4 regions of the Geobacillus sp. Sah69 genome follow, and region 3 is predicted to be linked to each of the others. Evidence: riboswitches for the same ligand, from Rfam matches in the RefSeq annotation. Region 3 holds a riboswitch; each other region holds the start of a gene.
The links. Region 3 has a riboswitch for S-adenosylmethionine ahead of mtnW (2,3-diketo-5-methylthiopentyl-1-phosphate enolase). Riboswitches for the same ligand answer to the same signal wherever they lie in the genome.
Positions count from the first base shown of each region.

Region 1: it holds a riboswitch for S-adenosylmethionine, as region 3 does, so the genes downstream of both, AP057_RS01060 (hypothetical protein) here and mtnW (2,3-diketo-5-methylthiopentyl-1-phosphate enolase) in region 3, are expected to answer to the same signal.
Region 2: it holds a riboswitch for S-adenosylmethionine, as region 3 does, so the genes downstream of both, AP057_RS12665 (methionine ABC transporter ATP-binding protein) here and mtnW (2,3-diketo-5-methylthiopentyl-1-phosphate enolase) in region 3, are expected to answer to the same signal.
Region 4: it holds a riboswitch for S-adenosylmethionine, as region 3 does, so the genes downstream of both, metK (methionine adenosyltransferase) here and mtnW (2,3-diketo-5-methylthiopentyl-1-phosphate enolase) in region 3, are expected to answer to the same signal.

Region 1 covers NZ_LLKS01000009.1:4,782-8,360, forward strand. The annotation lists gene opp4A (oligopeptide ABC transporter substrate-binding protein) at 1-1,725, shown strand, start outside; SAM riboswitch class I at 1,776-1,880, shown strand; gene AP057_RS01060 (hypothetical protein) at 1,964-2,287, shown strand; partial or broken gene AP057_RS01065 (VOC family protein) at 2,304-2,687, shown strand; gene AP057_RS01070 (PaaI family thioesterase) at 2,788-3,270, shown strand; gene AP057_RS01075 (hypothetical protein) at 3,305-3,547, shown strand; gene AP057_RS01080 (PaaI family thioesterase) at 3,531-3,579, opposite strand, start outside.
Region 2 covers NZ_LLKS01000054.1:12,493-16,071, reverse strand. The annotation lists gene AP057_RS12670 (methionine ABC transporter permease) at 1-629, opposite strand, end outside; gene AP057_RS12665 (methionine ABC transporter ATP-binding protein) at 619-1,647, opposite strand; SAM riboswitch class I at 1,736-1,845, opposite strand; gene AP057_RS12660 (ISLre2-like element ISGsp3 family transposase) at 2,078-3,445, opposite strand.
Region 3 covers NZ_LLKS01000019.1:302,402-305,980, forward strand. The annotation lists gene AP057_RS03365 (carbon-nitrogen family hydrolase) at 1-364, opposite strand, end outside; gene AP057_RS03370 (pyridoxal phosphate-dependent aminotransferase) at 461-1,636, shown strand; SAM riboswitch class I at 1,776-1,884, shown strand; gene mtnW (2,3-diketo-5-methylthiopentyl-1-phosphate enolase) at 1,962-3,203, shown strand; gene mtnX (2-hydroxy-3-keto-5-methylthiopentenyl-1-phosphate phosphatase) at 3,200-3,579, shown strand, end outside.
Region 4 covers NZ_LLKS01000056.1:57,364-60,942, forward strand. The annotation lists gene AP057_RS13345 (gamma carbonic anhydrase family protein) at 1-298, shown strand, start outside; gene metK (methionine adenosyltransferase) at 321-1,532, opposite strand; SAM riboswitch class I at 1,662-1,776, opposite strand; gene pckA (phosphoenolpyruvate carboxykinase (ATP)) at 1,996-3,579, shown strand, end outside.

The DNA of each region.
Region 1 (3,579 bases), on a different contig from region 3:
GGCAAATCCGACACAACGAGCGGAAAGGGCAACAATAACGAAAAACCGGCGGCTCAGAAGGAAGACATCAGCAAATTCCCGATGACGGTGAAAAACGACGGGAAAATCATCGATGGCGGCGTGTTGAAATACGGCCTTGTGTCCGATACGCCGTTTGAAGGGACGCTCAGCTATGCATTCTACACCGGAGCGCCCGACGCAGAGATTTTGCAATTTTTTGACGAGTCGCTTTTCCGGACGAACGGTGACTATGAAATTACAAATGATGGGGCTGCCACGTATGAGTTGTCGGATGATAAAAAGACGATGACAATCCGTATTAAAGACAATGTGAATTGGCATGACGGCCAGCCGGTGACCGCTGAAGACTTGGAGTATGCGTATTTGGTCATCGGCCATAAAGATTACACCGGCGTCCGTTATGGCGATGCGCTCATCCAAGGGATCGTCGGGATGGAAGAATATCACAGCGGCAAAGCGGATAAAATTTCCGGCATTAAAGTCATCGACAAAAAGACGTTGACGATCACATGGAAACAGGCCAATCCGTCGGTGTTGACTGGCATTTGGGCGTATCCGCTGCCGAAGCATTACTTGAAAGACATTCCGATCAAAGACTTGGCGAAATCGGATAAAATCCGGAAAAACCCGATCGGGTTCGGTCCGTTTAAAGTGAAGAAAATCGTTCCGGGCGAGTCGGTAGAGTTTGTTCGCAATGATGACTACTGGGCTGGCAAACCGAACTTGGAAGGCGTCATTTTGAAAGTCGTCAGCCCGCAAGTCGTCCTGCAAGCGCTGAAAAAAGGCGAAATTGACGTCGCTGAGTTCCCGACTGACCAATATTTGAACGCGAAAGGGACGAAAAACATTCAGTTTATCGGTAAAGTGGATTTGGCGTACAACTATATCGGCTTTAAACTCGGCCATTGGGATGCGAAAAAGCAGGAAAACGTAATGGACAATCCGAAATTCCAAAACAAAAAACTGCGCCAAGCCATGGCGTACGCCATCAACAACCAAGAGGTGGCCGACCGCCTGTATCATGGTTTGCGCTTCCCGGCGACCACGCTGATCCCGCCGTCGTTCCCGGGCTATCATGACAGTTCCATCAAAGGGTATACGTACAATCCGGAAAAAGCGAAACAATTGCTGGATGAAGCGGGATATAAAGATGTGGATGGCGATGGCCTCCGCGAAGATCCAAACGGCAAAAAATTCAAGATCAACTTCTTGGCGATGAGCGGTGGGGACATCGCTGAACCGCTGGCCAAATTTTATATGCAATGCTGGAGAGATGTGGGCCTCGATGTTCAGCTTGTAGACGGACGCTTGGCGGAGTTCAACTCCTTCTACGATATGGTCGAAAAAGACGATCCGAAAGTGGATGTCTACGCCGCCTCTTGGGGAACTGGAACGGACGTCGACCCGTACGGATTGTACGGCCGCAACGCCATGTTCAACTACTCGCGTTGGGTGAACGAGAAAAATGATGAGCTGCTGGAAAAAGGCCATTCCGAACAGGCGTTTGACAAAGAATATCGTCGGAAAATTTACAGTGAATGGCAAAAGCTGATGAACGAAGAAGTGCCGGTCATCCCGACGTTGTATCGTTCCGCCATCTATGCGGTCAACAACCGTGTCGCCAACTTTACGGTTGACCCGAGCTCGAAGCTGACGTGGAAAGATGTCGGCGTCACGTCCGAGCAACCGGAAGTCGAACAATGACGATTGTTGCCTTTGATGATGTACGATAAGATAGAAGATAAATTGCATACGTCTTATCAAGAGTGGGCGAGAGAACGGGCTTGATGACCCCACAGCAACCTGCCGCAGGCAAGGTGCTAACACCCGCAAAGCGGTTTCGCTTTGGATGATAAGAACGGCTCATGACCCCTTTCGCATCATTCCGAGGCGAAGGGGGTTTTTGTCGATAGGGGGTGAAGGGGGAATAGTGAAGAGGGACATGTCGATCCGAGCTTGCATGGCCGCTCATCTCCCTGCCGCTGCGTTCGCCGTTTGTGTCATGCGCTGTGTGCAGGCGGAGCTCATCCGGTTTGACTCTAAGGCGGCGGTGCATGTCGACCGTGGGGACGGATACGTTCATTTGTATGGGGAAGCGCAAGGAACAGCCTTTTCGTTGTTGTTGACCAACAGTGAGGCGGACGAATGGAAGGCGGACGGACCGTACGCCCTTGACCGCTACATATGGACAGAGCTTGGGAAAAAAGGGATTTTCCCGATGCAGATGACGCCGTATTTACAAGCAGTATGGTTAATGGAGTCATAGAAAGGAAGAGGGACGAATGGCAGTCAAAAAATTTGAGCATGTCGGCATTCAAGTGAAAGACATCGAGGCATCGAAAGCGTTTTATCAAAACGTCGTCGGCTTGGAGCTGCTCGACGAAATGATTCATACGAACGGCACGATGAAATTGGCGTTTTTAGGGATTGACGGCTCGATCATTGTCGAGCTGATCGAAGGATACAATCCGGATTTGCCGACGGAAGGAAAAGTGCACCACGTGGCGTTTACGGTCGAAGGCATTGAGCAGGAGAAAGAACGGCTTTAGTCGCTCGGCGTCCCGCTAGTGTGGGATGAAATTACAACGCTCCCAAACGGGGCGAAATACTTATTTTTCCTTGGCCCGGACGGCGAATGGATCGAGTTTTACGAGCCGGCGCAATGAACGAAGGGGAAGGCGGCCATCGGTATGGCCGCCTTTTGCCGTGCAAGAAGGAAAATAGGGAGTGCACCGCGTATAGGTAAAGGGGAGAGGAGGAGAACAGATGGAGCCGCAAGTCATTCGCGCCATTCAAGACGACTACCCTGATGAATTCGCCTGGTGCTACGGCTGCGGACGGTTGAATGAACAAGGCCACCATTTCCGCACCGGGTGGCGGGGCGACAAAACGGTGACGGTGTATACGCCGCGTCCGGAACATACGGCGATTCCAGGGTTTGTGTACGGCGGGCTGATCGCCTCGCTCATCGACTGCCATGGCACCGGGTCGGCGGCGCTCGCCTTGCATCGGAAAAACGGCCATGAGCCGGGAAGCGGGGAAACGCCGCCGCGCTTTGTCACCGCGTCGCTTCACGTCGACTTTGTCAAGCCGACGCCGCATGGCGTGCCGCTTGTCGCCGTCGGAACGGTGACGGAGATTCACCCGAAAAAATGGCAAGTGGATACCGAGGTGTTCGCCAACGGCGAACTGTGCGCCCGCGGGCAAGTCGTCGCGGTCGTCATGCCGAAAACGTTTGTCCAGGGATGACAAGCAAACGAAAAGCGCCGGAGGGCGGCTGTTTTTGACAGCGCTTTCTCCGGCGCTTCGCTCGTTGCGCTCGATCCCGCTTGGGAAAAAGCGGACATCTTCACAAGTGACATGTTCATCCTTGGATGGCGGGGCGAAACAGGTTGCCGATCGAACGCTTCTAGGCATGACTGCTGCCAACAGCCCGATTCAGTTGGACCGGTTTGGCGTCTGCCTCGGCGCCAGCGTTTCACTTCCCTTCCATAAACGAAAGCGCTTTTTTATGGTTTATCCATAATCAGCACCGAGGAGGTCGCGCTCGCCACTTCT
Region 2 (3,579 bases), on a different contig from region 3:
AGCTGAATGATAAATACAATGACCAACACCAATACGGTTGCGACAAATGTCACATCGTTATGGTTGCGCTGGAACCCTTCCAAATACGCCAAGTTCCCAAGCCCGCCGGCGCCGATGGCTCCAGCCATCGCTGTATAGCTGACGAGCGACACCGCCGTCACCGTAATGCCGGAGACAAGCGCCGGCAATGACTCCGGCAGCAGCACTTTCCAAATGATCGTCCACGTTGAGGCGCCCATCGCTTGGGCTGCTTCGATGACGCCTTTATCAATTTCGCGAAGGGCAATCTCCACCATGCGGGCGTAAAACGGCGCGGCCCCAATGACCAAAGCCGGCAGCGCCGCATTGGCGCCAAGCATCGTCCCGACGAGCCAGGTGGTAAACGGAATGAGCAAAATGATCAAAATAATAAACGGAATGGAGCGGAAAATGTTCACAAACGCCGCAATCACGGTATTGACAAACCGGTTTTCCCATAGGTTGCCCTTCGCTGTCAAAAATAGAAGCAAGCCAAGAACGATTCCGAGAACGAAAGTGGCCGCCACCGCCACTCCCGTCATATACAGCGTCTCGACCGTCGCCGCCCACATTGTCTCCCATTGGACGTTCGGCAGGAGGTTAGCGAGCATCGTGAATCACCTCCACCGCCACCTGCTGGCGTTGAATGTAGTCAAGCGCCCGGTCAATTTCATCCGCCGCCCCATTGATGTGCACAAACAGCACCCCATAAGCGCCTTGATGGGTTTGCGAAATTTTCCCTTGCAAAATATTCATATCGACGGCAAATTGCCGCACGACCTGGCTGATGAGCGGCTGGCCGGCCGCCGCGCCGACAAACGTCAGCTGCGCGATCAGCCCGTTCGGGTATTGGCCAAACAAATGGGAAATCGCCTCTTCCGTCTCCTCCGGCTCGACGAGCTGCTTGACGAACCGCTTCGTGATCGGCTGCTGCGGGTTGCGGAACACGTGCAACACGTCGCCTTGCTCAACGATTTTGCCGTTTTCCATCACGGCGACGCGGTCGCAAATTTTGCGGATGACGTGCATTTCATGGGTGATCAGCACGATCGTCAGCCCGAGCCGCTTGTTGATGTCAACGAGCAAGTCCAAAATCGCATCGGTCGTCTGCGGGTCCAACGCCGATGTCGCCTCGTCGCAAAGCAGCACTTTCGGGTTGTTGGCGAGCGCCCGGGCAATGCCGACACGCTGCTTTTGCCCGCCGCTCAACTGCGACGGATACGCCTCTTCCCGCCCCGTGAGCCCGACGAGCTCGATCAATTCATCGACCCGTTTTTGCCGCTCCGCTTTCGGAACACCCGCAATCTCGAGCGGAAACGCAATGTTTTCCCGCACTGTGCGCGACCAAAGCAAGTTGAAATGTTGGAAAATCATCCCGATCTCTTGACGCGCCTTGCGCAGCTCCCGCCCTTTGATGCGCCCCATGTCGCGGCCGGCGACGACCACCCGGCCGCCCGTCGGCTTCTCGAGCCCATTGAGCAAGCGGATGAGCGTACTTTTCCCCGCGCCGCTGTAGCCGATAATGCCGAAAATTTCCCCTTCGCGAATCTCAAGCGACACATTGTCGACGGCCGTGACCGAGCCGTTAGCCGCTTGATAGATCTTTGTCACATGTTCGAGTGTAATCATCGTTTCACCTTCCTCCCCAAGGCGGCGGAGCGCAAAAAGAAAACCTTTCTGCCCGCAGAGAACAGAAAGGTATTGTGCACCATTCCGTCTCTTATCTCTCAAAGCAGGCCGCTTTGTGTGAATTGGCACCTTTTCAGCGCACGCGCTGACGGTTGCCGGGCTTCATTGGGCACATCCCTCCACCTCTCTTGATAAGAGCGCAACAATCGCCTATTCGATTGACTACAACTGTGATTGTATCACCTTGTGTCGAACATTGTCAATAAAAATTTCACCCAAGAGTCAGTCAAGACTTTGTGGAGAACATTTTTTCGGTTCACTACGGGTGTTGTCAATCACTAGTTAGCGAACCATTTTCAGGAATTCATATCGTAAGCGCTTTCGGACTCTCATCCCTCATCTTGAGGCGATGATACGATATTCCATTTTTTTACACCCAACCACCATCCCGGAGCGCCGACAACGCTTGATGGATCGGCGTCCCGGATGACCGCTGCAGACACGGTAGATTCTGACGCACCACATCTGCCCATAACCGTCCGGCCTTCCGTTTGGCCTGTTCGATCCGCTTGGACTTTGTTGAGGCCGAGGCCGCCGTTCGGGTCTCTTCTTCCTCCACCAACTGCCCATTTCTCCGCCAAATCCCGTCGATTCGGGCCGCCATCGCCCTCAGAAACGCCCGAAGCCCTTGGTCTTTCCAGCTGCGGCGGGATTTCACCCGATGCGCAAACCGGCTCATCACGCTCTCGGCGTGGCCCATCGGACGCATGCCGGTCGTCTCCACCCCTTGCTCCGACAGCCACTCCCGATAGTCCCGGATGCATCCCGGCATCGACTCGATCCGRCGGATCATGGCAGCCATCTGCTTCTCTTTCGCTTCGTCCTCCAACGTGCCGACCGCGCTGTTCAGCTCCACSAGAAGYCCCTCTTCGTCTTGTTTCGCCAGCTTCTTCCGCACCTCCCGCCAACGCGGATGGCCGGACAGACACTGACGCAGCTCCCGCGCCACATGAAATCGATCCAGCTGAAAGCASGCYCGCTTYCCAAAATACTCCCGGCAGGCCGTGATCCACGACGCCGCGTCGCCGTTGATGATCAAMAGGTCCCGGCACGGRTCATAGGCATATTCGTTCATCAGCCACTCTTCGAACCGTTCCCACACGTCTCCCTCCCCTTCATGGAGGTAGTGGCGCCGGTTCACGAGCTCGAGCTGCGAACCGTTTCGTTTCCATCCYTCGTGAACCGCCAGGATTTTCTCTTCTTTCGCCCGTTTCCCTTTCCCCTGGCGGGAAATRAACAGYCCATCCGCCTCCACAAACAGCACYCGGCCGTGCCGTTGGGAAACAGGGTGGTGCAGCGAGACAGGGGCCTCCAGCACCAGTTGGCGAATCGCCTCGTGGCTTAGGACCGCATACCCCACGATCGACTCCAACGTACGGGCCGCTTTGCGGTAGGAAGAGCACTCTACGGCCAACTCGACCGCCGTTTCCTCGAGGCAAGGGCTGATCGACTGCGCTCCATCAAAGCCCAGTTCGGCATCCAGCAAGAAGGTATACGCCCCCGCCTGCCGATCATAGTAGTAGTTCCGTCGAAACGTCACTTCTCCAAACAGCGTTTGGATCGTGGTCGGCCGTTTGTCTTTCAGCTGATACCGGCGCTTGTCCCGCGCTTCCGCCAGTTGTTGATCAATCTCCTCCAAAAGGGCCGCCAACAAGACAGCGAACACCTTTTGAAGAGTTCTGACTAATTGTTCCTCCAGCTCTTTTAATAAAGGCCATTCTGTGGTAAGATGTTTCATGGACTCTCTCCCTCCTGTTTTATGGATGTTGGTCATCACCATCATAGCAGGGAGAGAGTCCTTTTTGCATGACATTTGCTTTTTTCTACCGCGCTTCGCTTGGTGGCCCCGACGAGCGTCGCGAACAAAAGTTC
Region 3 (3,579 bases):
GTTCATCCATCAATTGGAACAGGTGAAGCTTGCTGTATTCGCCGACGATTTGGCCATGGCGGTTGGCCACGATCATCGTGTTTGTCACGCCGGCGGCTGTTTTTTTGGCGACCGAACCGGCGACGAAATGGACGCCGTACGTTTGCGCCAATCGGGAAGCGAGCGCCTTCGCCCGTTCGGCGCCTTCGTCGGCAATTTCATCCAGGCGCGTCAAATCGTAGCCGGTCGTCCATAACTCTGGCAGCACGATGATGTCAGCGCCGTCTTTGGCAGCGGATTCCACGGCCTGTTCGGCTTGCTGTTCGTTTTTTGCTGGATCGCCAAATGCAATGTCAAGCTGCAGGCAGGCGATGCGGATCGTCATGAGCGTTCACCTCGGAAAAAATTTTCTTTACATTTTGCTTTTAACGATATATGATGTTGCACTAGAATTTCAAGAATGTTTGAGAAGGTGTGGACGATGACGATCGAATTTCCCTTTTCCGAACTGCTTGAACAGCTGCCGAAGCAGTTTTTCGCCTCGCTCGTGGCGAAAGTCGGTGCGAAGATCAAGGCGGGTTATGATGTGATCAACTTAGGGCAGGGCAATCCGGATCAGCCGACGCCAAAGCATATCGTCGAGGCGATGCAGCGGGCGGCGGCCAATCCGAAATACCATAAATATTCGCCGTTTCAAGGCTACTCGTTTTTGAAAAAAGCCGTAGCGGCGTTTTACGCGCGCGAGTACGGGGTGACGATCGACCCGGCCCGCGAGGTCGCCATCTTGTTCGGCGGCAAAGCCGGGCTTGTCGAGCTGCCGCTTTGCCTCGTCAACCCGGGCGATGTCGTGCTCGTCCCGGACCCGGGTTATCCGGACTATTGGTCGGGAATCGCGCTCGCCCGCGCGCGGATGGAAATGATGCCGCTTGTCGCGGAGAATGAGTTTCTGCCGGATTATTCGGCCATTCCCAGGGCGGCGGCCGACCGGGCGAAACTGATGTTTTTAAACTATCCGAACAACCCGACCGGCGCGACGGCGACGAAGGAGTTTTTTGCTGAAACGGTGGCATTTGCGGAAAAGTACGGCATAGCCGTTGTGCATGATTTTGCCTATGGCGCGATCGGCTTTGACGGCCAAAAGCCGGTCAGCTTTCTAGAAGTGGACGGGGCGAAAGACATTGGCGTTGAAATCTACACGTTCTCGAAAACGTACAATATGGCCGGCTGGCGCGTGGCGTTCGCTGTCGGCAATGAGCGGATCATCCGTGCCATTGAGTTGTTGCAAGATCATTTGTACGTCAGCTTGTTCGGCGCCGTCCAAGAAGCGGCGGCAGCTGCGCTCCTCGGCCCGCAAGACTGCGTCGCGGAGCTCGTTGCCTTGTACGAGGCGCGCCGCAATACGTTTATTCATGCTTTGCGCGCGATCGGCTGGGAAGCGCCGGCGCCGTCTGGATCATTTTTCGCCTGGCTTCCGTTGCCAAAAGGCGCATCATCCGCCGAATTTGCCGATCTGTTGCTTGAGCGGGCGCATGTCGCCGTTGCCCCAGGCATCGGTTTTGGAAAACACGGCGAAGGGTATGTGCGCGTTGGATTGTTGACCGATGAAGCGCGGCTTCGCGAAGCGGCGGAGCGGATCGGCCGGCTCGGATTGTTTTGAAAAAAAGAGCGGCAATGAACCGTTGACGGGACAACGTTGACCAGGCTGTTTTAAAAAAATGATTGACAACGGCGGCAAAGGCTGTCATAATTCAAAGTAAATTTGCCAATCGTTTGACAAGTGCATAAACGAGCAGGCTTTCTTATCAAGAGCAGGCGGAGGGACGAGCCCAATGAAGCCCGGCAACCGGCTTGGCGCACGCTAAGCACGGTGCTAATTCTTGCAGCGGAAACGCTGGGAGATAAGAAGAGCGCCATGAATGAATGACGCCTCTTCTTAGGAAGGGGCTTTTTTATTTCGCCATATATTGAAAGAGGGATGGACGATGAGTGCAGTCATTGCGACGTATTTTCTTCATGATGAACACGATATTCGCCAAAAAGCGGAAGGAATCGCGCTCGGCTTGACAGTCGGCACATGGACCGACTTGCCGCAGCTAGAGCAAGACCAGCTTCGCAAGCATAAAGGGGAAGTCGTTGCGATCGAAGAGCTTGGCGAGAGCGAGCGGGTAAACGCCTATTTCGGCAAGCGGTTGAAGCGGGCAATCGTCAAAATCGCTTACCCGACCGTCAACTTCAGCGCCGATTTGCCAGCATTGTTGGTGACGACGTTCGGCAAGCTGTCGCTTGACGGGGAAGTGCGGTTGCTTGATTTGGAATTTCCGGAAGAATGGAAGCGGCAGTTTCCGGGGCCGCGCTTTGGCATCGCCGGCATTCGCGAAAAGGTCGGAGTGTACGACCGCCCGCTGTTGATGAGCATTTTCAAAGGCATCGTTGGCCGCGATTTGGCGTATTTGACATCAGAGTTGAAAAAGCAAGCGCTTGGCGGCGTTGACTTGGTCAAAGATGACGAAATTTTGTTTGACAGCGATCGTCTGCCATTTGCGAAGCGCATTACAGAAGGCAAAGCGGCGCTCGAAGAGGTGTACGAACAAACAGGCAAGCGGACGCTGTATGCCGTCAACTTGACCGGCAAAACGTTTGAACTGAAAGAAAAAGCGAAACGGGCGGCTGTGCTTGGCGCCGATGTGCTGTTGTTCAACGTGTTCGCCTATGGATTGGACGTCCTACAAGGGTTGCGGGAAGATGAAGAGATTTCCGTTCCGATCATGGCCCACCCGGCGTTCAGCGGCGCGATCACGCCGTCGGAGTTTTACGGCGTCGCCCCGTCGCTCTTGCTTGGAAAGCTTTTGCGGCTTGCCGGCGCCGACTTTGTTCTGTTCCCATCGCCGTACGGCAGCGTCGCCTTGGAGCGCGAGCAGGCGCTTGGCATCGCCCGGGCGCTGACCGATGAACAAGAGCCGTTTGCCCGGGCGTTTCCAGTGCCATCGGCCGGCATCCATCCGGGCTTGGTGCCGCTCCTTGTCCGCGATTTTGGCCTTGACAGCGTCGTCAACGCCGGCGGCGGCATCCACGGCCACCCGGACGGGGCGATCGGCGGCGGAAAGGCGTTTCGCGCCGCCATCGACGCAGCGCTGGTCGGCCGTCCGCTTCGTGAAGCGGCGAAAGACAACGAGGCGCTGCAAAAGGCGATCGACCGCTGGGGCGCTATTGAGGTGGAAGCATGACGAAACAACTCGTTCTTTTTTGCGATTTTGACGGCACGATCACGGAAAACGACAACATCATCGCGATTATGAAACAGTTCGCCCCGCCGGAGTGGGAGGCACTAAAGGACGACATTCTCGCCCAGCGCATCTCCGTTCAGGAAGGCGTCGGAAAAATGTTTTCGCTTCTTCCGTCAGCGCTGAAAGGGGAGATTGTTGACTTTTTGCTTAGCACCGCCCGCTTGCGCGAAGGGTTCCGCGAGTTTGTCGCATGGACAAAAGAGCAAAGCATCCCGCTCTATATCGTGAGCGGCGGCATCGACTTTTTCGTCTATCCGCTGCTTGAAGGGCTCATTGAACCGGAGCGGATTTTTTGCAACGGTTCCGATTTCAGCGG
Region 4 (3,579 bases), on a different contig from region 3:
TTTGCACAGCGCCATCGTTCGCAAAAACGCGCTCATCGGCATGGGCTCAATCATTTTGGACCGCGCGGAAATCGGGGAAGGCGCGTTTATCGGCGCCGGCAGTTTAGTGCCGCCGGGCAAAAAAATTCCACCCAACACGCTCGCCCTCGGCCGGCCGGCGAAAGTCGTCCGCGAACTGACGGAAGACGATATCCGCGAAATGGAGCGCATCCGCCGCGAATATGTCGAGAAAGGGCAGTATTACAAAGCGCTGCAGCAACAGCGGACATCGTGCGCCGACAAAAAAGAGCTACCGTGATCAGGCAGCTCTTTTTCTTTCATCACTTGTCCGCCAGCGCCAGCGCTTGTTCTCTCAGCGTCGTCGCTTTATCAGTGCGCTCCCACGGCAAGTCGATGTCCGTACGCCCAAAATGGCCGTAAGCAGCCGTCTGTTTGTAAATCGGGCGGCGCAGGTCAAGCATTTTGATGATGCCCGCCGGGCGGAGATCGAAGTTGCTGCGCACGACCTCAATCAAAATATCTTCCGACACTTTGCCGGTGCCGAATGTATCAATGGAAATCGATACCGGACGGGCGACGCCGATCGCGTAGGCGAGCTGCACTTCGCATTTGTCGGCCAGTCCTGCCGCGACGATGTTTTTCGCGACATAGCGGGCCGCATACGCTGCCGAGCGGTCGACTTTCGTCGGATCTTTGCCCGAGAACGCGCCACCGCCGTGGCGGGCGTAGCCGCCGTACGTATCGACGATGATTTTGCGCCCCGTCAACCCAGCATCCCCTTGCGGACCGCCGATGACAAACCGTCCTGTCGGGTTGATGAAATAGTTCGTGTTCTCATCAAGCAGCTCCGCGGGCACGACCGGCTTGATGACCTGCTCTTTAATGTCGCGCTCGATTTGCTCTTGCGTAATTTCCGGATGGTGCTGCGCGGAAACGACGATCGTATCGACGCGCACCGGTTTGCCGTTTTCATCGTATTCGATCGTCACTTGCGTTTTCCCGTCCGGCCGCAAGTACGGCAAGACGTCCGTTTTGCGCACTTCCGCCAATCGGCGCGCCAAGCGGTGCGCAAGCGAAATCGGCAGTGGCATCAATTCTTCCGTCTCATTGCAGGCGAACCCAAACATCAATCCTTGGTCGCCGGCGCCGATCGCTTCAATTTCCTCATCAGTCATCTGACCTTCGCGCGCCTCGAGCGCCCGGTCCACCCCCATCGCAATGTCCGGCGATTGTTCGTCAATCGACGTCAGCACCGCGCACGTATCAGCGTCAAATCCGTATTTGGCGCGCGTGTAGCCGATCTCCCGGATCGTATCGCGGACGATGCGCGGAATGTCCACGTATGTTGATGTCGTGATTTCCCCGCTCACGAGCACCAGCCCGGTCGTGACGCTCGTTTCGCAGGCGACGCGGGCGGTCGGATCTTTTTCCAAAATGGCATCCAAAATGGCGTCAGAAATTTGGTCGCAAATTTTATCCGGATGTCCTTCCGTCACAGACTCTGAAGTAAACAAGCGGCGTTTGGCTGACATTCGGTTTGTTTCCTCCTCTTGGCATAATGTGGCGACACGGAACTCATTTCCCTTTTTCCCTTCGCAATATAAAAAACCTTTCCTGTAACGGCTGAGGAAAGGTCATGGCAATCGTATTGCTTCCTTTCACTCTTATCGTTCAAGGACTGCGCCTTGCCACAGGTTAGCACCATTTCACACATGTCCAGTTGTGACGGTTGCTGGGCTTCATCGGGCCTGTCCCTCCACCGGCTCGGGATAAGAGTATCCGTTCAATGACTTATCTTATCGCAACGGAATCGGCAAAGTCAACTATCAAAATTCATTTTTTATCATTTCCAGCCGAGAAAATTATTTCCTCAAGGAAATCGACACATTGGGCAAAAATAAAGTTTGAAAAACCCACGCAATTAGTATGGGCTATTAATAAAAATGTGTTATACTATTTTCAAGAGTGATTACAAAAAGAAGGCAGGTTTTGAACATGGGGATCGCAAACATGACGAATAAGCTTGATTTATTGCTACAAAAACCGTACGTACATCACCAATTGTCCGTCGCCGAGCTCGTCGAGAAAGTCCTGCAACGGAACGAAGGACGGCTGACCCACACCGGAGCCGTCGCGGTGACAACCGGCAAGTACACGGGGCGGTCGCCGAAAGACAAATACATCGTCGAAGAACCGTCCACGAAGCAAACGATCGACTGGGGAACGGTCAACCAGCCGATGTCTCCGGAAACGTTTGAGAAACTGTACGACAAAGTGCTCGATTATTTAATGAAACAAGATGAACTGTTCGTCTTTAAAGGCTTTGCCGGCGCCGATCCGAAATACCGGCTGCCGATTCAAGTCGTCAACGAATTCGCCTGGCACAACTTGTTCGTCCATCAGCTGTTCATCCGCCCGAGCGCCGAGGAGCTCGCCGCGCACGAGCCGCAATTCACCGTCATTTGCGCGCCGAACTTTAAAGCCGACCCGAAGGTGGACGGGACGCGCTCGGAAGCGTTCATCATCATCTCGTTTGAACGGCGCACCGTGTTGATCGGCGGCACCGAGTATGCCGGCGAAATGAAAAAATCGATTTTCTCGGTCATGAACTATGTGCTGCCGGAACAAGGCATCCTGCCGATGCACTGCTCGGCCAACGTCGGGCAGGAAGGCGACGTCGCCCTCTTTTTCGGCTTGTCGGGAACGGGAAAAACGACGCTCTCGACCGACCCGAACCGCCGCTTGATCGGCGATGACGAACACGGTTGGTCAAGCCGCGGCATTTTCAACATCGAAGGCGGCTGCTATGCGAAATGCATCAAGCTATCGCGCGAGAAAGAGCCGCAAATTTTTGACGCCATCGGCTTCGGCGCGGTGCTCGAAAACGTCGTTCTCGATGACGCGACGCGGGTGCCGAATTACGACGACGGCACGCTGACGGAAAACACACGCGCCGCCTACCCGCTTCAGGCGATCCAAAACATCATCGACCCGAGCGTCGCCGGCCATCCGTCCACGATCGTGTTTTTGACAGCCGATGCGTTCGGCGTCCTGCCGCCGATCAGCAAGCTGACGCGCGAACAGGCGATGTACCATTTCTTAAGCGGCTACACAAGCAAGCTCGCCGGCACCGAACGCGGCGTCACCGAACCGGAAGCAACGTTCTCAACGTGCTTCGGCGCACCGTTTTTGCCGCGCCCGGCCGTTGAGTACGCGGAAATGCTCGGGCAAAAAATCGCCGAACACAACGTCCGCGTCTTTTTGGTCAACACCGGCTGGACAGGGGGGCCGTACGGCGTCGGAAGCCGCATGAAGCTCGCCTACACCCGGGCGATGGTGCAAGCCGCCGTCAAAGGGGAGCTCGACAACGTCGAAACGGTCAAAGATCCGATTTTCGGCCTCGCCATCCCGACCCGCGTCCCGGGCGTGCCGGATGACGTCCTGCAGCCGCAAAACACATGGGCCGACAAACAAGCATACGAACAAAAAGCAAAAGAGCTAGCGCAAAAATTCCGCGCCAACTTCCAAAAATTCGCCCACATCGATCCGTCCATCGAAAAACTCGGCGGACCGCTCGTG